One region of the Tsukamurella paurometabola genome, then DNA from elsewhere that is predicted to be linked to it. Evidence: riboswitches for the same ligand, from Rfam matches in the RefSeq annotation. Region 1 holds a riboswitch; the other holds the start of a gene.
What was found. A riboswitch is a leader RNA that binds a small molecule or an ion and turns the genes downstream of it on or off. The one in region 1 is predicted to bind S-adenosylmethionine.
Positions count from the first base shown of each region.

Region 2: another riboswitch for S-adenosylmethionine. It lies ahead of metX (homoserine O-acetyltransferase MetX); the one in region 1 lies ahead of ELY19_RS05225 (aminotransferase class V-fold PLP-dependent enzyme).

Region 1 covers NZ_LR131273.1:988,910-1,000,052, reverse strand. Annotated here, with positions in the region: gene ELY19_RS05240 (TetR/AcrR family transcriptional regulator) at 1-97, opposite strand, end outside; gene ELY19_RS05235 (MFS transporter) at 158-1,528, shown strand; gene ELY19_RS05230 (HAD-IIA family hydrolase) at 1,501-2,286, opposite strand; SAM riboswitch class IV at 2,370-2,481, shown strand; gene ELY19_RS05225 (aminotransferase class V-fold PLP-dependent enzyme) at 2,535-3,839, shown strand; gene ELY19_RS05220 (hypothetical protein) at 3,865-4,248, shown strand; gene ELY19_RS05215 (YbaK/EbsC family protein) at 4,310-4,792, shown strand; gene ELY19_RS05210 (MarR family winged helix-turn-helix transcriptional regulator) at 4,898-5,374, shown strand; partial or broken gene ELY19_RS23725 (MDR family MFS transporter) at 5,371-7,047, shown strand; gene ELY19_RS23720 (tRNA-guanine transglycosylase) at 7,111-8,451, shown strand; gene ELY19_RS05200 (periplasmic substrate-binding domain-containing protein) at 8,487-9,164, shown strand; gene ELY19_RS05195 (inorganic diphosphatase) at 9,240-9,743, opposite strand; gene dacB (D-alanyl-D-alanine carboxypeptidase/D-alanyl-D-alanine endopeptidase) at 9,814-11,143, shown strand, end outside.
Region 2 covers NZ_LR131273.1:2,581,794-2,592,936, reverse strand. Annotated here, with positions in the region: gene ELY19_RS12970 (ferredoxin family protein) at 1-427, opposite strand, end outside; gene ELY19_RS12965 (D-alanyl-D-alanine carboxypeptidase family protein) at 459-1,769, shown strand; gene ELY19_RS12960 (APC family permease) at 1,770-3,266, shown strand; gene yhjD (inner membrane protein YhjD) at 3,276-4,274, opposite strand; gene trpS (tryptophan--tRNA ligase) at 4,307-5,332, opposite strand; gene ELY19_RS12945 (exodeoxyribonuclease III) at 5,415-6,221, opposite strand; gene ELY19_RS12940 (barstar family protein) at 6,218-6,649, opposite strand; gene ELY19_RS12935 (guanyl-specific ribonuclease) at 6,646-7,092, opposite strand; gene ELY19_RS12930 (MFS transporter) at 7,104-8,249, opposite strand; SAM riboswitch class IV at 8,381-8,498, shown strand; gene metX (homoserine O-acetyltransferase MetX) at 8,513-9,655, shown strand; gene ELY19_RS12920 (hypothetical protein) at 9,677-11,083, opposite strand.

The sequences.
Region 1 (11,143 bases):
ACACCGCATGCAGGCCGTCGCGAGCAGCGACGCGGGCCAGCGCGTCGGCGATCTCAGCTCGTCGTTCGTCGTGATCCACGGACCTCGGCAACGCCACCTCCTTGTTGATACAGTCGTATCACATCATTTTGATACAGGTGACGTAGAAAGGTGGGTCATGTCTGGACGCGTGCTCGCCGCGGCCTGTCTCGCGCAGCTGATGATCACGCTCGACGTCTCGGTCGTGAACATCGCGCTGCCCGCCGTCCGGGCCGACCTGGGGCTCGGCACCGTCGGGCAGCAGTGGGTGGTCACGGCCTACGCCCTGCCGTTCGCCGGCTTTCTCCTGATCGGTGGCAGGTTCGCGGACCTGGTCGGTGTTCGCACGACGTTCGGTGGCGGCATGGCGCTGTTCACCGCGGCGAGCGTCGTGGCCGGGGCGGCCCCCGACCCGGGGGTCCTCCTCGCGGGGCGTGCGCTCCAGGGGCTGGCCGCGGCGTTCGTCGCGCCCGCCGCGCTGGCACTGGTCACCACCACCTTCGAGGAGGGAGAGGCGCGCACCCGGGCGCTGGCCTGGTGGACCGCGATGAGCATCGCGGGCGGCACGGCCGGCAACCTGTGCGGCGGCGTGCTCACGGAGGCGTTCGGCTGGCGGTCGGTGCTCCTGGTGAACGTTCCGCTCGGCGCGATCGCCTCGACCCTGGCGCGGCGTGCCCCGGTGCCCGCCGGAACGGCGCGATCGCGCGCACGGCGCGGCCGCCTGGACGTGGGCGCCGCGGTCCTGGTGACGACGGCGCTCATGACCGCCGCGTTCGGGCTCGGCGCGATGGGCGAGCGGCGCTGGACGGCCGGCGGCGCGGCGCTCGTGACGGCGGCGATCCTGTTCGCCGCCTTCGTCCGTCGAGACCGCCGCAGTCCGCTGCCGATGGTCCCGGCCGGTGTGCTGAAGGGGCGGGTCGTGCGCTGGGGCAACGTCGGGATCCTGCTCGCCGCGGCGGCGCTGGTTCCCATGTGGTTCTTCCTGTCACTCCAGCTGCAGGTCGTGCTGGGGTATCCGCCCATGATCGCCGGTCTCGCGTTCCTGCCGCACACCGTCATCCAGTTGATCGTGGGCCTGCGGTGCGCGCCGCGCCTCCTCCAGCGATACGACGCAACCGCATTGGTGGCCGTCGGCTCGCTCCTCCTCGCCGCGGGCTTCGCCTGGCAGAGTCGTCTGGTGCCCGAATCGACCTATGTCGCAGCGGTTCTCCTCCCCGCCGTTCTCATCGCGGTGGGGGCGGGCGTCATGAATCTACCGTTGACCGCGATGACCGTCGCCGGCGTTCCCGATTCGATGGCGGGCATCGCCTCGGGAATCATGAACTGCGCCAAGCAGATCGGTGGTGGTATCGGGTTGGCCGTGCTCGTGGCCGCGACCGCGGGTATTGCCGAGCCCGCGACCGCCTACGGCGCCGCGTTCGTGATCATGGCGGGCCTGGTCGCGGCCATCGGCGTCGGAGCCGTGCTCGTCGCGCGGAGTCCTCAGCCGGGGAACGGGTCCTCCGTGTGACCGACGAGATCGGCGACGGAGTCGATCGTGCGGGTGGGGCGGTAGGGGTAGGCGGTCACGGACTCGCGGGTGGAGATGCCGGTGAGCACCAGGATGGTGCGGAGGCCGGCCTCCAGGCCGCAGACGATGTCGGTGTCCATCCGGTCGCCGATCATCAGCGTGTCCGCGGAGTGCGCCCCGAGGGCGCGCAGGGCCGACCGCATCATGAGGGAGTTCGGCTTGCCCACGTAGTACGGCGACCGGTTCGTGGCCTCGCGGATGAGGGCGGCCACGGCGCCGGTCGCGGGCAGCAGGCCGTCGCGCGACGGCCCCGTCGGATCCGGGTTCGTGGCGATGAACCGCGAGCCGCGCTCGATCAGCCGGATGGCGGTGGTGATCGCCTCGAACGAGTACGTGCGGGTCTCGCCCAGTACCACGTAGTCGGGATCGTTGTCGGTGAGCACGTAGCCCACGTCGTGCAGGGCCGTGGTCAAGCCGGACTCACCCACCACGTACGCCGTCCCGTTCGGTCGCTGGTCCTGCAGGAACTTCGCGGTGGCGAGCGCCGACGTCCAGATCCGGGCCTCGGGGATGTCGAGGCCGGTGGCGACCAGTCGCGCGCGCAGGTCGCGGGGCGTGCGCGTCGAGTTGTTGGTCAACACCATGAACGGCGTGCCGGCCGCCGTGAGTTCCGCGATGAAGGCGTCGGCGCCGGGAATGAGGTGCTCCTCGTGGACGAGCACCCCGTCCATGTCCATCAGGTACGTCCACTCGGTCATGCCGCGAATCTACTCCGGATGATTTGGCGTCGCCGTGATTCGAACCTTGACGACCGGACCGCCCACAGGGCATTCTCGACGCAGGTCATGAGTGCCAGTGACAAGCCCCGGCTCGCTGGTCGGCAACCCTCCTCCGCGGTGGGGTGCTCCGGGTGACGACCTGGCCGCATCGGAAGGGTGCGGCAAGCGCGGATTCGCGGCACTGCTCGGCGGTGCCGCGCGTCCTCAACTGTTGAAGGACACGTCTCATGAGTATCACCACCTCCGAGCGCACCGCCGTCTGCCTCACCCCGACCGTCACGTCGCCGGCCGCCGCCGTCCGCAGCGCGCCGCTGTCGCTGGGGCCCCTCGCCGCCGTCACCGGTGCCGACGAGTACGCCCCGCTCAAGGACGGCGCGACCGTCCGCTACGCCAACTTCGACTACGCCGCGAGCGCCCCGGCCCTGGTCGAGGTGCAGGCCGCGGTCCAGGAGGCCCTCGGCGAGTACGCGAGCGTGCACCGCGGCGCCGGCTACCTCTCGCAGCGCTCCACCTCTCGCTACGAGCGAGCCCGCGAGGTCGTCGCCGAGTTCGTGGGCGCCCGCGCCGACGATCACGTCATCTTCACCGGCAACACCACCGACTCGATCAATCTCCTGGCCGGCTGCGTCCCCGGCGAGGTCGTGGCCCTCGACTGCGAGCACCACGCGAACCTGCTGCCGTGGAAGCGGATCGGGGCCCGCGTGATCTCGGCGCCGCTGTCGATCGAGGGCACCCTCGAGGTGCTCGAGAAGGAGCTGCGCGCCCGGCCCGCGGCCCTGGTCAGCGTGACCGGCGCCTCCAACGTCACGGGCGAGGTGCTGCCGATCCGCCGGCTCGCCGCGCTCGCCCATCGCCACGGCGCGCGCATCGCCGTCGACGGCGCCCAGCTGGTCCCGCACCGTCGGATCTCCCTGCGTGAGAGCGGCGTCGACTACCTCGCCTTCTCCGGCCACAAGCTGTACGCGCCCTTCGGGTCCGGCGTGCTCGTCGGCCGCGCCGACTGGTTCGACGAGGCCGAGCCCGTCCGCTGCGGCGGCGGCGCCAGCTACGAGGTGATCGGCACCCCCGTCTCGAAGTCCGTGGAAGTGGCCTGGCACACCGGCCCCGCCCGGCACGAGGCGGGCTCGCCGAACGTCCTCGGCGCCGTCGCGATCGCCGCCGCCTGCGAGGCGATCACCCGGCTCGGCGACGACGCGATCGCCCGCCACGAGCGCTTCCTCACCGACCTGCTGCTCCGCTCGCTCGAGGGCATCGACGGGGTCCGGACCCTGAAGATCTGGGCCGACTCCACCGAGCGGGTGGGCATCGTCGCGTTCACCGTCGACGGCCGCACGCCCCGCGAGGTCGCCGAGTTCCTCTCGTCCGAGTACGGGATCGGCGTGCGCGACGGGAAGTTCTGCGCGCATCCCGTCGTTCACCGATTGGGGTGCTACGACGGTGCCGTCCGCGCGAGCATCGGCCTCGGCACGAGCGAGAACGACGTGCGCCGCCTGGTGCGCGCACTCCACGACCTGTCCGCACGAGCGAAGTAGTCACCGCCCAGGAGGAAACAACGCCATGACCGTCTCCCGCCCCGCCCTCGTGGTCACCGTCGACGGTGAGCCCGAGTCCGTGCACCTGACCCGGGTGCGCGCCGCCGACCTCCGTCTCGCGCAGCGCGAGCGCGGCTACCTGCGTGCCGAGGCCGAGCGCGCCGGGCGGGAGCCGGGGGCCGTCGCGCTCGAGGTCGACGTGGTGATCGACGAGCGCGCGGCCGACGCCCGCGCCAGCTACGCGCCGCAGGGCGACGGCGCGCGGGGCATCACGTACGTGGGCACCCCGTCGGGCCTGAAGTCCCTGATCGAGGACGTCTACGCCGCCGAGGTCGCCGATGCGGTCGTGCTGCGGCCCGTCGGCGGGGCGCGGACCAAGGACCTCATCGCCACCCTGCTCGCGGCGTAGTCGCGGAGCGGCCCGGGTCCGGCCGCGCCCCCGCGGCGGCGAACCGGGCATACTGGTCGCCGTGACCGAGCAGTACTCCGCCCGCACCGAGGCCGTCCGCGCGGCGCTGGTCGCCGCGGGCCACCCCGACACCGTCCGGCACGTGCCCGACGGTGCCAGGACCGCCGCGGAGGCCGCCGCCGCGCTGGGCTGCGAGGTGGGCGCGATCGCCAACAGCCTCGTCTTCCTGGCCGACGGTGCGCCGCTGCTCGTCCTGTCCAGCGGTCGGCACCGGGTGGACACCGCCGGGCTCGCGGGGCGGCTCGGCCACGACGCGATCACCCGCGCCACGCCGGACGACGTGGTCGCCGCGACCGGCCAGGTGATCGGCGGCGTCTCGCCCGTCGGCCATCCGCGGCCCGTGGTCACCGTCATCGACGAGTCGCTCGCCGAGTACCCGGACCTGTACGCGGCCGCGGGTACGCACGACACGATCTTCCGCACCGACTTCGCCGCGCTCGTGGCCCTCACCGGTGCCAGAATCGTCACGACATCGGCGGCATAGGCCGGTTCGCCCGAGTCGACTAGTTCTCCTAATAGTTGTAGGCTGCACGTAGTTTTGCGTGTTCGAAACCCGGCGACGGGATCGGACAGGACCTGCGGAGGCGTGATGACGGACGAGGAACGAGCGGACCGGATCGAGGGGATCGTCGGCGTGATCGCCGAACTGACCCGGCTCAAGGAACGGCACGCGGTGATGACCCGGCACGCGGTCGCCCCGGACGGCGTCGAGCTCGCGGCGTACACCGCGCTGTTCGCGCTGGTGAAGGACGGCCCGATGCGCTCGTCCGTGCTCGCGGACCAGATCCACACCGATCCCTCCACCGCGAGCCGGTACGTGACGACCCTGACCAATCTCGGGTACGCCGAGCGGACCGCGGACCCGTCCGACCGGCGCGCCGCGCTCGTCTCCGCCACCGATGCGGGCAAGGCGAAGGTCGACTTCATCCGGGAGCAGCGCAACGAGAAGCTGCGGCCCCTGATGGAGGAGTGGACCGATGAGGAGATCGACCAGTTCGTCACGCTGGGCAAGCGCGCGCTGGTGCAGTTCGAGCAGGCGCTCAAGCTGATGCGGGAAGGCGAGTGACCGCCGCGACGGCGGACCGCGGCGACGCCGGAGTCGTGGAGACCGCGGGCGCCGGCCTGACGCACAAGCAGATCCTCTACATCCTGTCGGGCCTCATGACCGGCATGTTCCTCGCCGCGCTCGACCAGACCATCGTCTCCACCGCGATCCGCACCATCGCCGACGACCTCAACGGCTACAAGCTGCAGGCCTGGGTCACCACGGCGTACCTCATCACCTCGACGATCGTCACCCCGCTGTACGGCAAGCTGTCCGACATCTACGGCCGCAAGCCGTTCTTCATGTTCGCCATCACCGTGTTCGTGATCGGCTCGCTGCTGTGCAGTACCGCGACCTCGATGTACGAGCTGGCCGCCTACCGCGCCGTGCAGGGCCTCGGCGCCGGCGGGCTGATGTCGCTGGCGCTCACCATCATCGGCGACATCGTCCCGCCGCGCGAGCGCGCCAAGTACCAGGGCTACTTCCTCGCCGTCTTCGGCACCAGCTCGGTGCTGGGCCCCGTTCTCGGCGGACTGTTCTCCGGCGCCGACAGCATCCTCGGCATCTCCGGCTGGCGCTGGGTCTTCCTGGTGAACGTGCCGATCGGCGTCGTGGCGCTGGCCGTCGTCTCCCGCGTGCTGCGCCTGCCGCACACCCGCCGAGAGGGCGTGCGCATCGACTGGTTCGGCGCCATCGCCCTGTCCGTCGGGCTGGTGCCGCTGCTCATCGTCGCCGAGCAGGGCCAGGAGTGGGGCTGGGGCTCGACGCGGGCCATCACCTGCTACGCCGTCGGCGCGGCCGGCGTCCTCGCGTTCATCGGCATCGAGAAGCTCATGGGCGAGGACGCGATCATCCCGCTGCGCATCTTCAAGAACGTCATCTTCGCGCAGGGCGTGCTCATCTCGATGGTCGTCGGCGCCGCCATGTTCGGCGGCATCTCGCTGCTGCCCCAGTACTTCCAGGTGGTCCGCGGCGCCAGCCCCACGAAGGCGGGCTTCCTCATGCTGCCCATGGTCGCCGGGCTCATGCTCGGCTCGATCCTGGCCGGCCAGATGATCTCCCGCACCGGGCGCTACCGGATCTTCCCGATCATCGGCGCGGTGCTGCTCACGGCGGGCATGTTCGGCATGCACTACATCAGCGCCGACGTGCAGATCGGCTACGTCATGGCCGGCGCCGCCGTGATCGGCTTCGGCCTCGGCAACCTGATGCAGCCCCTGACCCTGGCGTTGCAGAACATCCTCCCGCCGCGCGACATGGGCGTCTCCACCGCCGCCGCCACCTTCTTCCGGCAGATCGGCGGCACGCTCGGCGTCGCGGTGTTCCTCTCCGTGCTGTTCTCCCAGATGCCGAACAAGATGAGCTCGCGGATGACGGACGCCGCCGCGGATCCCGAGTACACGGCGGCCGTGCAGCGCGCCGCCGCGGGCCACGACGGTCCGGCCGCGCAGGACTTCGCCGCCAAGCTCGTGCACGGCGATTCCAGCGCCGTCAGCGACATCATGTCCGACACGTCGGCGCTGCAGCAGCTGCCCGACACCCTGGTCCACCCGCTCAAGGCCGGGTTCGCCGACTCGATGGACGTCGTCTTCCTCGCCGTCACCGTGCTGGCCGCCGTCGGCCTGGTGCTCGTGCTGTTCTGGAAGTCCGTGCCCCTGCGCACCGCACCCGCCATCGAGGCGACCACCCCGGAGTCCGGCGATGCCGCGACGCCTGACAGCATCGAGACCGCGGAGATCAGCGCCGCCGCGGAATCGGTGGCGGGCACAGCACCGACGGAGGAGATCGTGACCGAACCGCCCACCGGCCCCGTTCCCACGCCGCCGCCCACACCGGAACAGGCCGCGGCCTCCCGCTCCGAGATCGACGAGCTGCGCGCGCAGAACGCCTCGCTCGCCGCCGAACTCGCGGAGCTGCGCACCGGCTACCGGGCGATCGCCGGCAACACCCGCCTGCGCGCCGCCGGCACCACCGACCCCGTCCGGTTCGCCGTCGAGGCCACCGGACCCGGTGGGGCGCGGGCCGGTCGGCTGGTGCTGCCGCGCGGCGAGATCACCACCCCCGCCTACATCCCGGTCGCCGGCCGGGGCGCGATCGCCGGGCTCACCCCGCGCGAGCTGACGAACCTCGGCGCCGCGGCGCTGACCGTCGACCTGCACGAGATGTACCTGCAGCCGGGCACCGACGTCATCGAGGGCGCCGGCGGCATCGGGCGCGCCATGGCGTGGCCGGCGCCCACGTTCGCCGACACCGGTATCGCCGCCGTCGCGGAGCAACGGAAGACCCGGATCACCGACGAGGGCATCGCCTTCCGCGGCCGGCTCGACGGCTCGCCCCACCGCTGGGACCCGGAGGAGACGGTGCGCCTCGCCCACCGCATGGGCTTCGACGTGGCCTTCGCGCTCGCCGATCCCGCGGACCCCGCGCGCACCGAGCGGTGGGCCCGGCGGGCGCTCGCGGAGCACGCCTGGCAGACCGCCGACCGGCACGACGCCCTCACTCTCTGGGCCGTGGTGACCGGCGGCGCGGACCCCGAGCGCGGGCGCTCCGCCGCCCGCGGGTTGCGGCGGCTGGCCGACGAGGACCGCCGCGCCGGGGGACTGGGCTTCGGTGGCTACCGCATCGAGGGCATCGGCGCGCCCGCCCGGGAGACGGCGCTCCTGCGCGCCGCCGTCGGCGAGCTAGAGACCGACCGACCGCGCTACCTCGGCGGCGTCACCGGACCGGCCGATCTGCTCGCCGCGATCGAGGCGGGCGTCGACGTGATCGACGGCACCGAGCCGGCGCGGGCGGGCGCCGAGGGCCGGGTCTACACCTCCACCGGGGTCCTCGACGTCACCGATCCGGCGCTGCGCGCGGACTTCCGGCCGCTCGACCCCGCGGACGGACGCCCCGGCGGCGCCAACCGCACCGACGCGTTCACCCGCGCCTACGTGCATCACCTCTTCGTGGCGAACGAGGGGCTCGCCGTGACGCTGTGCACGCTGCACAACGAGCACTTCTTCGTCTCCTTGGCCGCGGCCGCGCGCCGGGCGATCCGGGACGGGGGTTACCCGGACTTCACTGCATCCTTCCTGCGGAGGTTCGGTAAGGTCTAGCCCGATCCGGTACCCCGATCGGCAGGAGAAAGCCGTTGCGCCGCAGTGACCAGACCCGTTCCCTCGGCATCCTCGCGGCGGTCGCCGCGACCGGCCTGCTCCTCACCGCGTGCGGCGGCAGCGGCGGCGACGCCCCGGCCCCGTCGTCCGCCGCCCCGGACGTCGACGTGCCGTCGAAGGCCCTCGTCCAGGCCGACCTGCCCGCCGGGCTGACCCTCACCACCGTGCCGGGCGACGACGCCTTCCAGGGGGCCATGAACTCCGTCGGCCAGGTGCAGGCCGCGCAGATCACGCCCGCGGGCTGCAAGGACAAGAACGTCGCCGCGCAGCAGGAGGTCGTCGAGACGATCAAGTTCGGCGTCCAGCAGAGCATCGCGAAGGACAAGTCCGCCCTGTACGGCGTCACCCTCCTCCCGGGATCGGCGCGGCTGGAGGTGTTCGAGGCCGCCGGCACGGGGGAGTGCGCCACCGTCAAGTACGGCGATGCGCTGACCCAGACCGCGGTGCGCAAGGACCTCCCCACCGGCCTCGGCGGGAACGGCTTCGTCTTCGAGATGACCCGCAAGATCGGCGAGCAGTCGGCCGCCGCCCGCACGGCCTACTTCAGCAAGGGCGGCGTGGTCGCCATGGTCACGGCGAATCCGGGCGCCGACGGGACGATCGACCAGGACGGATTCGAGGAGATCCTGCGCCGCGTGGCCGGAAAGCTCTGACCCGGCGGCACGGTCCGCACAGACGGAAGCGGCGGCGAGGAATCCCTCGCCGCCGCTTCGCGTATCGCGTGCGCGTCAGTGCGCGTCGGACCCGGCGGTCTCGGCGCGAGCGATCGACCGGGCGATCTCCTCCTCGGCCTCCTTCTTGCCCACCCACGACGAGCCCTTGACGAACTTGCCGGGCTCGAGGTCCTTGTAGTGGACGAAGAAGTGCTCGATGGCGTCCAGCTCGAACTTGTCGATGTCGCCGATGTCCTGGACCGAGTCCCAACGGGGGTCGCCGGCGGGCACGACGAGCACCTTGTCGTCGCCGCCCTTCTCGTCCTCCATCTTGAACATGCCGATGGCGCGGCAGTCGACGAGCGCGCCGGGGATCACCGACTCCTGCAGCAGCACGAGCGCGTCCAGCGGGTCGCCGTCCTCACCCAGGGTGTCCTCGATGTAGCCGTAATCGGTGGGGTAGCCGAACGACGTGTACAGGTAGCGGTCCAGCTTGAGGCGACCGGTCTTGTGATCCACCTCGTACTTGTTCCGCGAGCCCTTGGCGATCTCGACGGTGACCTCGAATTCGACGCTCATTGTTTCCCTTCGCTCGCGTCAACCATGCACGCCGAGGATACCCGTGTCCCCATGCCGTTAGGGTGGTACGGTGCGACGCTCGCGGATCCGACGGACTCTCCTGCGCCTCGCGGTCACCGTGATCGTGCTGGCGCTGGTCGTCGTCGGCACCATCGCGGCCGCGCTCGGTTACGGCGTCTACCGGGATCGCCAGGACCTCGCGGACACGGTGCCGCCCCGTCCCACGGAGGCGCCGTACCGGTCCTCGATCCAGCAGGTCGCCGGTACCGTCGCGCCGACCGCCGCGGGGATCACGAGCCAGATCGACGCCGCCCTGCGCAACCCCGACCTCGGCGACTTCACGGGCGTCATCGCCGACGCCGGCACCGGGCAGATCCTGTGGCAGCGCGACGCCGCGCGCCCCCGCACCCCGGCGTCGACCACCAAGATCCTGACCGCCGCGGCGGCGCTGCTCACGCTGCCGGCCGACAAGCGGATCACCACCACCGTGGTCGCGGGCGCCGCCCCCGGCGAGGCCGTGCTCGTCGGCGCGGGCGATCCGACGCTGCGCGCGGGCGGACCGTCGCTGTTCACGGACGCACCGAAGATCGCCGACCTCGCCGCGCAGCTGCGCCGCGCCGGCACCCCGATCACGAAGATCACCGTGGACACCTCGCTGTTCACCGGCACCGACTTCGCGCGCGGCTGGGAGCGCGCCGATATCGCGGGCGGCGACATCACGCCGCTGCAGTCGCTCACCGCGGACGCCGGCCGTGTCCGGCCCGCCGAGGACTACTCGCCCCGCGTCACCGACCCCGCGCTGACCGCGGGCCGCGCGCTCGCCGCGGCGCTGGGCCTGCCGCCGACGGCGGTCGCCGAGGGCACCGCACCCCAGGGCGCCGCGCAACTCGCCGCGGTCCGCAGCGCCCCGCTGAGCACCCGCCTGCACGACGCCCTCGTGCACTCGGACAACGTCCTCGCGGAGTCCATCGGCCGCGAGGTCGCGATCGCCACGAATCAGCCGGCCTCCTTCGACGGCGCCGCGCGCGCCGTGACCGGCGCGCTGCGGGGGGCCGGGTTCGACCTCAGCGGCGTCGAGCTCTCCGACACCAGCGGTCTCTCCACCGCGAACCGCATCCCCGCGGCGGTGCTCGACGGCATCGTCACCGCGGCGGCCGGCGGGGGCAAGCCGCAGCTGCGGCCCCTGCTGGACCTGCTCCCGGTCGCCGGCGCCACCGGCACACTCGCCGACCGCTACGTCACCGTCAACCGGCCCGGCGCGGGCTACGTGCGCGCCAAGACCGGCAGCCTCTCGGGCGTCTCCACGCTCGCCGGCTACGTCCCCGGCCGCGACGGTGCGGTGCTCACCTTCACGCTCATGTCCTCCGGTACACCGGTCGACGCGGCCCGGCCCGCCATGG
Region 2 (11,143 bases), 1.6 Mb from region 1:
GGGACGCAGCGATCGGCCGCCCGAGGACGGCGCAGCAGACGTCCCGCTTGCCGTTGGTGCACACCAGGGCGATCGGTCCCGCCGACTCCCCCGCGGACGGATCGTCGAGGGGAAGATCCGGGATCTCGGCGTAGTCGGCGACGGTGAACGCCCGCAGCGCCGTCTCCCCCGGCACGGAGTCGGCGACGAACACCCGCATCCTGTCACGGAAGCCCCCGGCGCGGCCCGGCCGCCGGATCAGCAGCACGCGCAGGCCCCGGGATTCGGCGAAGCGCTCCACCGCCGCACCCACCTCCGGCGCGAAGGTCTCCCCCGAGAACGGGTCGCGGCCCCAGCCGGACTCGTTCTCGATGCACAGCCAGCCGGTCTCGGTGGTCGCGGTACCGGGGAGCGGCTCATCGGTGAAACTCGAACAACGCTCCGTCATTCCGCCACCGTAGCCGACTACGATGAGCGCGATGATCGCGCGCACCCCCACCATCGCGGGCCGGGTCCTCGCCACCGTCGGCCTGCTGGGCGCCCTCGCCGCCCCGGCCGCCGCGACGCCGGGCCCCGCACCGTCGCCGACACCCGGCCCCGCGGTGAAGACCCTCGTGACCGACGGCTGCCCGCACAAGCAGGTCCCGCCACCCGCCGTCGACGAGTCCGAGGTACCCAAGCCCGGGCAGCCCGCTCCGGCGCCGCTCCCGGTGCCGAACCCTCCCGTCGGCGGGGAGAAGCTGGGCGGGTGCGGGCTCGTCGTGCCCGACGGTGCGCCGCCGGCCCCGCCCGGCATCGACTCCGCCGGCTGGCTCATCGCCGACATCACGGCCGGCACCGACCCCGTCGTGCTCGCCGCGAAGGACCCGCACGGGCGGTACCGGCCGGCGAGCACCATCAAGGTGCTGCTGGCGCAGGTCGTGCTGCGCGACCTCGACCTGAACACCGTCGTCGAGGGCACGGCGGAGGACGCCGCGCAGGAGGGCAACGGCGCGGGCGTCAACGTGGGCGGCCGCTACACCGTCGAGCAGTTGCTCGAGGGGCTCCTGCTCGCCTCCGGCAACGACGCCGCGCACGCGCTCGCCCGGCAACTCGGCGGGGTGGACGCCGCGGTGACGAAGATGAACGAGCTCGCCGCATCGCTGGGCGCACGCGATACGCGGACCGCATCGCCGTCCGGCCTCGACGGGCCCGGCATGAGCTCGAGCCCGTACGACATGGCACTCATCCTGCGCGCCGCCCTGCGCGACGATCGGTTCGTACGCATCGCCGCGACGCCGCAGGTCACCTTCCCCGGGCATCCGCCCGTGCCGACCACCGCGCCGCCGACGCCGCCCCCGCCGGGGCAGAGCCCGCCGCCGGCACCGACCTCGGTGGCGCCGTATCCGATCGTCAACGAGAACCGCCTGCTCACCGACTTCCCCGGTGCGGTCGCCGGCAAGAACGGCTATACGGACGACGCGAAGAAGACATTCGTCGGTGCGGTCGACCGGGACGGCCGCCGCTACGTGATCGTGCAGATGTTCGGCCTCTCGCAGGCCGGCAACACGTACTGGGACCAGTACCGCCGGCTGCTCGACTACGGCGTGGCGCTGCGCGGGAAGTCCGTGGGCACGCTGGTCACCGCCGACGGCGCCGCGCCGGGCCCCGAGCGCGGCGAGAAGGACGTCGTCGTCGAGAGCGGACCGTCGGGCATGGGCAACGGCACCCGGCTCCTCATCGGCCTCGGCGGCCTCGCACTCATCGCCGTCCTGGTGGGTGCCGCGATGCGCACGAACCGGGGCCGCTGAATGGTCGCCGCACCCGTCGGCGCCACGTCCGTCCCGGACAAGGGGCTGCGCTCGAACTCCCTGGGCCTGCTGAGCAACATGGCGATCGGCCTGTCGTCCACCGCGCCGGCCTACAGCCTCGCGGCGACGCTCGGCGGCGTCGTCGGACACGTGCAGGGCAAGGCTCCGGCGATGTTCGTCGTCGCCTTCCTGCCCATGCTCATGGTCGCCTTCGCGTACAAGGAGCTGGCGGCCGACACCCCGGACGCCGGGACCACGTTCACCTGGGGTAGCCGGGCGTTCGGTCCGTGGATCGGCTGGATGGGCGGCTGGGGCCTCGCGGTCTCGGCGATCATCTGCCTGGCGAACGTCGCGGAGATCTCCGCGACGTACCTCCTGCGGTTCGTCGGGCTGAGCTCGCTCGCCGACGACCGCCTGGCGGTGGTCGGCTTCGGCTGCGCGCTCATCGTCGCGATGACCTGGGTGTCGTACCGCGGGATCGTCGTCTCGGAGCGGATGCAGAACGTGCTCATGTCGATCCAGTTCGCCGTGCTCGGCGTTGCCGCGGCGGCCGCCCTGTGGGCCGTGTACCGGGGCACCGCGGGTCCCCAGGCCGTGCGGCCGAGCTGGGACTGGCTCGACCCGACCGGGCTCAGCGCCTCGCAGGTCGCCGCCGCGGTGATCCTCTGCATCTTCCTGTACTGGGGCTGGGATGCCTGCCTCGCCGTCGGGGAGGAGACGAAGGACTCCTCGTCGACGCCCGGCCGGGCCGCGGTGCTCGCGACGGTCGTGCTCATGGGGACCTACGTGCTCGTCGCCGTTGCCGTGCAGTCCTATTCGGGATTCGGCGACACGGGTCTCGGGCTCGGCAACACCGACAACCACGACGACGTGCTCACCGTGCTCGGCCGCCCCGTCGGGGGCGCCGTCCTCGCCGGCCTGCTGGTGCTCACGGTCGCACTGTCGGCCCTCTCGTCGACCCAGTCGACGGTGCTGCCCACCGCGCGCGGCACCCTCGCCATGGCGATCTACCAGGCGGTCCCGGAGCGCTTCGCGCGGGTGCAGCCGAAGTACCTCACGCCGTCGTTCGGCACCCTCGTGATGGGCGGTTCCGCGTTGGCCTTCTACCTCACGCTCGCACTGCTCAGCCGCAACACACTCGAGGATTCGATCAGCTCCCTGGGGCTGGCGGTGGCCTTCTACTACGCGATCACGGCCTTCGCGTGCGCGTGGTACTTCCGCCGTACGCTGCGCCGGTCGGTGCGGAACCTGGTGCTGCGCTTGATCTTCCCGGTTCTCGGCGGGGTGGCGATGATCTGGGCGTTCGCCCAGAGCGCGATCGACATGATCGCACCGGACTACGGGCAGACCGTGATCGGCGGCATCGGCGGCGTCTTCGTGATCGGTGTCGGCATGCTGGTGCTCGGCGTCCCGCTCATGGTCGCGTGCGCGGTCACGCGCCCCGCCTTCTTCCGCGGCCGCACGCTGCCCCGGGCCACCGCCCCCGAGGACGCCTGAGCGGCCCGGTCAGCGCTTGCGCCGCAGCAGCGACCCGAGACCGAGGCCGGCCGCGAGTCCGGCGGCGCCCGCCAGCGCGGTCCGGCCGCCACCGGGTTCCGTGCGGACGACGGGCGAGATCACCACGGGCTCCGGGGCCGCCGGGATCACGTAGCGCTGATTGCGCGGGTCGGTCGCCGCCCAGGCGGTGGCGAACAGCACGATCCGCGCCGTGAAGTAGATGAACAGCATGATGCCGAGGATCGGGCCGAACGTCGCGCCGGCCGGGCCCTTCATCGCGTTGCCGATGAGCAGCGTCGCGAGCTGGGTGAGGATCATGAACGCGATCGCCGCCATGAGGCCCGCGCGGGTGGCGTTGCGCCACGGGAACTGGACTCGCGGCAGGCGCGCGATCACGAAGGTCCACAGCACCCAGAGCGCGAGCAGCGTGACCAGCAGGGTGGCGCCGGAGATGACGAAGTGCAGGCCGGGGGTGTCGCCCAGCCCCGCGGCGTCGAGGAGCTTGGCGGTGAGCGGGCTGCTGCCCGCCGCCATGAGCGCGATGCACGCGACGAGGGCGACGAACAGGCCGGCGAGCGCGCCGAGGTCGGCCAGCTTGGTCTTGACGAAGTTCTGCTCCGGCACCTCGCTGTCCCACATCTCCGTGAGCCCGGCGCGCACGTTGGACATCCAGCCGAGGCCGGCCCAGAGGCCTCCGGCGAGGCCGACGATGCCGACCGTGCCGCGGGAGGCGATCGCCTGGTCCACCAGGTCGCTCACCGAGGTCCGCAGGCTCGGATCGCTGATCACGGAGTTGATCTGGTCCTTGATCTCCGCGAGCAGGTCGGCGTCGTTGATGAGGATGTAGCCGCCGATGGCGAACGCCACCATGATCAGCGGGAACAACGCGAACACGCTGAAGTACGTGATGCCCGCGCCGAAGTAGTCGCCCTTCTTGTCCTGGTACCGCATGGCGGCCGCGACGATGTGGTCGAACCACGGCCATTTGTCACGGTACTTCTGGAGCATGGTTGGACGTCCTCCTGCAACTGCACAGTTGGCTAGGGCGCCAGGAACCCTACCCTGTCGTAGACGTCCGCGAGGGTGCGGGAGGCGATCTCCCGCGCCCGCTCACGACCCGACGTGAGAACTTTGTCCAGTTCGGCGCGGTCGTCGAGGTACCCCTGGACCCGGTCCCGCAGCGGCGTCGCGAAGTCGACGAGAACGTCCGCGACCTGTGCCTTCAGGTCGCCGTAGCCCTTGCCCTCGTACGCGCGCTCCAGCTCCGGGATCGGGGTGCCCGTGAACGCCGACTCGATGGTGAGCAGATTCGACACGCCGGGCTTGTTCTCCCGGTCGAAGCGGATCTCGCGCTCGGTGTCCGTGACCGCGGACCGCACCCGCTTCGCGATGACCTTGGGGTCGTCGAGGATGCTGATCAGCCCCGCGTCGGACTCGGCCGACTTGCTCATCTTGGCCGTCGGGTTCTGCAGGTCGTAGATCTTGGCGGTGTCGGAGACGATGTACGCCTCCGGCACCACGAAGGTCTTCTTGAACCGGGTGTTGAAGCGCTGCGCCAGGTTCCGGGTGAGTTCGAGGTGCTGCCGCTGGTCCTCGCCCACCGGAACGAGCTGCGGCCGGTAGAGCAGGATGTCGGCGGCCATGAGGATCGGGTAGGTGAACAGGCCCACCGAGGAGCTCTCGGTGCCGTTCTTCGCCGACTTGTCCTTGAACTGGGTCATGCGGCCGGCCTCGCCGAACCCGGTGATGCAGCTGAGCACCCACGTCAGCTCGGCGTGCTCGGGGATCTGCGACTGCACGAACATCGTCGAGCGGGCGGGGTCCACGCCGAGCGCGAGCAGCTGCGCCGCGGCGAAGACGGTGCGCTCCCGCAACGCCTTCGGGTCGTGCGGCGTCGTGATGCCGTGCATGTTCGGGATGAAGTAGAACGTCTCGAACTCGTCCTGCAGCTGCACCCATTGCCGCACCGCGCCCAGGTAGTTGCCGAGGTGGAACGAGTCCGAGGTCGGCTGGATGCCCGACAGCGCACGCTGCCGCTTCGCGGGGGTGGGGGCGGTTTCCGTCACGGGGAACGAGTCTATCGACCGCGCTCGGGCGCGTCTCCTCAGTATCGGGCCCGACGGCGCCGTCCCCGGCGCGACGCTCGGCTCAGGCGTACTCGACGGTGACGGGCGCGTGATCCGACCAGCGCAGGTTGTAGGCTGCGGCGCGCTCGACCCGGGCGGACACCGCCCGCTCGGCCAGCTTGTTGTTGGCGATCTGCAGGTCGATGCGCCAGCCGGAGTCGTTGTCGAAGGCCTTGCCCCGCCAGGACCACCAGGCGTACGGCCCCGGAACGCCGGGGTGCAGCTCGCGCACGACGTCCTTGAAGGCGCGCCCCTCGCCGATGTATTCACTCATCCAGGCGCGCTCCTCGGGGAGGAAGCCCGAGTTCTTGACGTTGCCCTTCCAGTTCTTGATGTCCAGCTCGGTGTGCCCGATGTTCCAGTCGCCGCACACCAGGACCTCGCGCCGCCGCCTGCCCAGCTTCGCCAGGTACGCGCCGAACTCCGCGCGGAAGCGGTCCTTCTCGTCCTGTCGCTCGGTGCCCACGTCCCCGGACGGCAGGTAGAGCGAACCGACGGTGAGGCCGTCGAAGTCGGCTTCGAGGTAGCGGCCGGCGTGGTCGAACTCCTCGCTGCCGAAGCCGATGCGCACGGCGTCGGCCTCGCGGCGCGACAGCACGGCGACGCCGTTGCGGCCCGCGGTCGAGGACTCCGCGGCCGCGAGGTGCCAGCCCTCCTCCAGGGCCGGCGCGAGCGCCGTGAGCGTCTGCTTGTGGGTGGCGCGCACCTCCTGGAGCAGCACCACGTCCGCCTTCGTCTCGCGGAGCCAGGGCAGCATGCCGAGGTTCTCCTCGGAGCGCTGCTTCACCGCGGCGCGGATGCCGTTGACGTTGATGGACGTGACGATCATGCGAGCGCCTCCACGGTCAGGCCCGCCGCGGCCCAGGCGGAGCGCACCCGGGGCCCGTCGGCGTCGTCGGACACGGACAGCAGTACCTGCACCTCCCGGTCCGCGAGCACCGCGACGAACGTCGCGAGCGCGCCGGCGTCGTCGGCGAGCACCTGCTCGGCCTCGGCGACCCCGAGTACGACGAGCGCGGGACCGCCGAGCCAGTCGAGATCGCCCAGGCAGTCGGCGAGGGCGTCCCAGTTGCCACCGAAGTCGAGCGGGAACTGCAGCGCGGCGGACACCTCGTCGAGCAGGGCGGCCTTCGTACGCATGCGGCTGCCGCGGGCGACGAGCACGCGCGGGCGCTCGCGCCGTTTGAGGGAGTCGAGATCGGCACGGGTCAGAGCTGCGCCGGCGCCGGACGTCAGGAACTGCGGGAGGGTGCTCATCGGATCCTCGTGAAGGTCTCGTAGTGGTCCAGGGTGTACCAGGCGCCGCCGTCGGCCCCGGTGATGATGCGCTCGGCGTCGCGGCCGCGGCCGGGCTTCTTGACGTTCACGTCCCACTCCGTGTACTTCGCGCGCCTGCCCTGCTTGTCGGTCTTCGGCAGGCGTCCCTCGAAGTTCCCGAAGTTGCGGCCGCCCTGCGTGCCCGAGCCGTCGTTCGGCGGCCAGGTGCCGGCGTCGATCCGGGCCAGGGTCGCACGGACGCGTTCCGGCACGGCGGAGTTCGACGGCGCGGTGGCCGACGCGGACGCTGCCGACGGGACGCCGGCCGAGGAGCCGACGGCCGGCTTCGCCGTGGCGGACGGCCCGGATGCCGACTTCCCGCACGCCACGAGGCCGACGACGGCGAGCAGGGCGATCGCGCACAGCGCGAGAATCCTTCGCATGGTCCACGACCCTACCGAGCGGCTCCGACAGGTTCCGCCGACCGCCGCGCGACCAGCATCCCCGTGCCGAACACCGCCAGCCCGGCGAGGGCCAGCGCGCTGCCGGCCAGGGCGGGAGCGGTGTACCCGCCACCCGCCGCGATGACGGCGCCGCCGAGCAGGGCGCCGAGCGCGTTGGCGATGTTGAGCGCCGAGTGATTCAGGGTCGCGGCCAGGGTCTGCGCCTCGCCCGCGACGTCCATCAGCCGGGTCTGCAGCGCGGGCACGAGCGCCGAGGCGGTGAGGCCGATCAGGAAGAACAGCGTCACGGCCGCGAAGGGCTGCGGCGCGCACAGCGAGAACAGCGCCTGCAGCACGACGAGCGCGAGCAGCGCGACCGCGATCGACCGGGTCACCGAGCCGTCGGCGGCGCGCCCGCCCACCGCGTTGCCGATCACCATGCCCACGCCGTACGCCGCCAGGACCGCCGGCACCGACGCCGCGCTGAGCCCCGACACGGAGGTCAGGGTCGTCGAGATGTAGGTGTACACGGCGAACATGCCGCCGAAGCCGACGACACCGGTGAGCAGCGCGAACCACACCTGGGGGCGGGCCAGCGCGCCGAGCTCGGTGAGCGGATTGGTCACCGGGATCTGCACCGACGGGAGGAAGGCGAGGAGCGCCCCGACGGTGACCGCGCCGATCAGGACCACGACGCCCATGGCGTACCGCCAGCTCAGCGCGGTCCCGAGCCAGGTCACCAGCGGCACTCCGATCACGTTCGCCACCGACAGCCCCATCAGCACCTGCCCCACCGCGCGCCCGCGCTCCGCGGGCCCGGCTAGGTGGGCCGCGACCAGCGCGGCCACGCCGAAGAAGGCGCCGTGCGGGAGGCCTGCGATGAACCGCGCCGCCATCAGCGTGCCGTAGGTCGGCGCGAAGACCGACAACGCGTTGCCGACCGTGAAGGCCACCATCAGCGCGATGAGGAGCGCCCGGCGCGGCACGCGCGCGAAGGCCGCCGCGATGAGCGGCGCCCCGACCACGACGCCCAGCGCGTAGGCCGAGATGACGTGGCCCGCCACCGGCTCGGTGACGCCGAGGTCGGTGGCGATGTCGGGCAGGAGGCCCATCGCCGCGAACTCGGTCGTGCCGATGCCGAAGCCGCCGAGCGCCATGGCGCCGACCGCGAGTCTGGTCCGGGCAGAAGATTCCACGCAACGGTGCAACACCGCCCCGCCTTCCGTGCTTCCCGCCCCTGCCTGTGACCTCGTTCACGGCCTTCCGCGTCGGTTATGCTGCGGGGAGTGGTCATGAGTGTCAGTGCGCAGCCCCGGCTTGCTGACCGGCAACCCTCCACCGCGGTGGGGTGCCCCGGGTGATGACCCGGTTTCCCGGCGGTCGCCGCCGGGTGGCAAGCGCGAGGAGAGGTTCGGTGACCATCAGCACCCGCACAGGCCGGCCGGTCGACAGCCCGCTGGGCGATTGGGCACGCGTCCCCGACGGCGCGGTGCAGACGGTGGCGCTGGGCCCGCTGGTGCTGGAGTCCGGTGCGGTCCTCGAGGACGTGACGATGTCGTTCCAGCGCTGGGGTACCCCCAACGCTGCCCGCGACAACGTCGTGGTGGCCTTGCACGCGCTCACGGGAGACTCCCACGTCACCGGGCCCGCGGACGCCGATCACCGCTCGGCCGGCTGGTGGGACGGGCTGATCGGCCCCGGCGCCGCCGTCGACACGGACGAGTGGTGCGTGGTCTCCGCGAACGTCCTGGGCGGCTGCTCGGGGTCGACGGGGCCCGGATCCATCGCCCCCGACGGACGTCCCTACGGTTCCCGCTTCCCCGTGATCACCGTGCGCGACCAGGTGGAGGCCGAAGCCGCTCTCCTGCGGGCCCTCGACGTGCACGACATCGCCTCGGTCGTCGGCGGGTCGATGGGCGGCGCGCGGGCCCTCGAGTGGGCCCTCATGTACGGGGACTTCGTCCGCTCGGCCCTGGTCCTCGCGGTGGGCGCCCGCGCCACCGCCGATCAGATCGGCACGCAGACCACGCAGATCGCCGCGATCCGGGCCGACCCGCACTGGCAGGGCGGCGACTACTACGGCACCGGACGCACCCCGGACGCCGGGCTCGGCGTCGCGCGGCGCATCGCGCACCTGACCTATCGCACGGAGATCGAGCTGGACAGCAGGTTCGAGAACCGCCCGCAGGGCCGCGAGGAACCGCGCGCGGGTGGCCGGTACGCGGTGACCTCGTACCTGGAACACCAGGCCGCGAAGCTGGTGAACCGGTTCGACGCCGGGAGCTACGTGGTTCTCACTGAGGTGCTCAATCATCACGACGTCGGCCGCGGCCGGGGCGGCGTGGACGCGGCCCTGCGCGCGTGCCGGGTCCCGGTCGTGGTGGGCGGCATCGACTCCGATCGTCTCTACCCGGTGCGGCTGCAGCGCGAGCTCGCCGAGCTGCTGCCCGGCAGTGGGGATCCGGTGATCGTGCACTCCCGCGACGGACACGACGGCTTCCTCACCGAGAAGGACGCCGTGGACTCCCTGCTCCGCCGGACCCTCGAGTTCGCGCGCCGCTGATCGGTCCGCGAGAGCGCCGCGTCAGGGCGCGGGTTCCGTCACCGTCGGCGCGGAGGACGGAGCCGGCGGCTCTCCCGTGACCACCTCCGCCGTCGCGTCCGACTGCGCCGCTCCGGTGTTCACCGGATTCGAACTGGAGCTCCCCGTCCCCTGCGCGGCGCCGGTCGCGGGGGCCACGAGGCCGTTGCCCGGCCTCGGCGCCGGTGATTCCGGTGTGGGCGTGCCGGTGCCCTCGGTGGGGGTGCTGGGCGCGGTGGTCCCGGACGGCGTCCCCGTCGGGCTTCCGGTGGGGATCGTCGGGAGGATCGTGGTCGGCAGCGTGCCCGTCGGCGATGTCGGCGGGACGGTCGGTGTCGACGGCACCGGCGGCCGCGTCGTGGTGGGGATCACGGGCGGCGGGGCGAAGGTCGTCATCGTGGGCGTGATCGGGTCGCCGTCGCCGTGCTCGGGCGGCACCGGCGTGGGCGCGACCGGCTTGGCGGGCGGCAGCGTCGACGTCACGCTGGTGATCCGCGGCTCCGTGGTGGTGCTGAGGTCCTCGGGGGTCACCGAATCGGAGGACGTGGGGACGACCTCCTCGGTGCTCCGCGCGGCCGGCCCGATGATCCCGGTGGCGTATCCCGTGGCGAGCACCGCGCCGGTCAACGCGGCGACCACCAGGAGCGGCAGGATGGCCGCGGTGAGCCGCACGCTGTGCCCGCCCAGGACGCCGATCCCGCTGTCCACCAGTGACGACGGTGCCGTCCCCGCGGCCCGGCGGTCCGCCGCGATGAGCGCGGCGCCGGAGGCGGTGATCGTCTCCGGCTCGTCGACGAGGACCGGCTCGATCCCGGCGTCGCGCGCGACCCCGGAAACCGCTTCCCGGACAACGGTGTTCAGAGCCCCGGCGCCGACGAGCGCCATCGCCTCGGGTGCGGCGGACGCCCCGGCGAGGGCCGAACGGACGAGCGCTGCGACGTGATCCGCGGCAGCGGAACCGGCACCGTCGGAGACGACGGCCCGCGTGCGCCGCTCGGCCGTGATCGCACCGTCGCGCACCGTGTAGAGGCGCGTCCCGTCGACACCGAGGTCGGCGACCAGCGCCGCGTCGTACCGGGCGATGGAGCCGCGCTCACCGAGGCCCCGCAGGACGGCGTCGGCGTCGCGCACGATCCCCGCGGCGCGGACCCCGCCGCGCGCACCCAGGCGGACGGAGAGCAGGTCGCGCCGCGAGCGGACCGTCACCGCGGAGGCGTCGACGTCGCCCTCCGCATGGCTCGCGAGCAGGTCGAAACCCGAGGACAGCAGGTTGCCGCGGCGCCCGAGCCGGTACGGCCCCGGATCGATGGTGCGCGCCTGGCGGCCGACGACGTGCCCGTCCTCGATGTCGAGGAGCACGCAGTGCACGGGACCGGAGCCCACGGACGCGCCGAAGGACGAGATCCTCATGGCACCTCCGATCGGGTCGCTCACCGAGCCGTTATCTGCCCACATCGTACCCGATGCCGA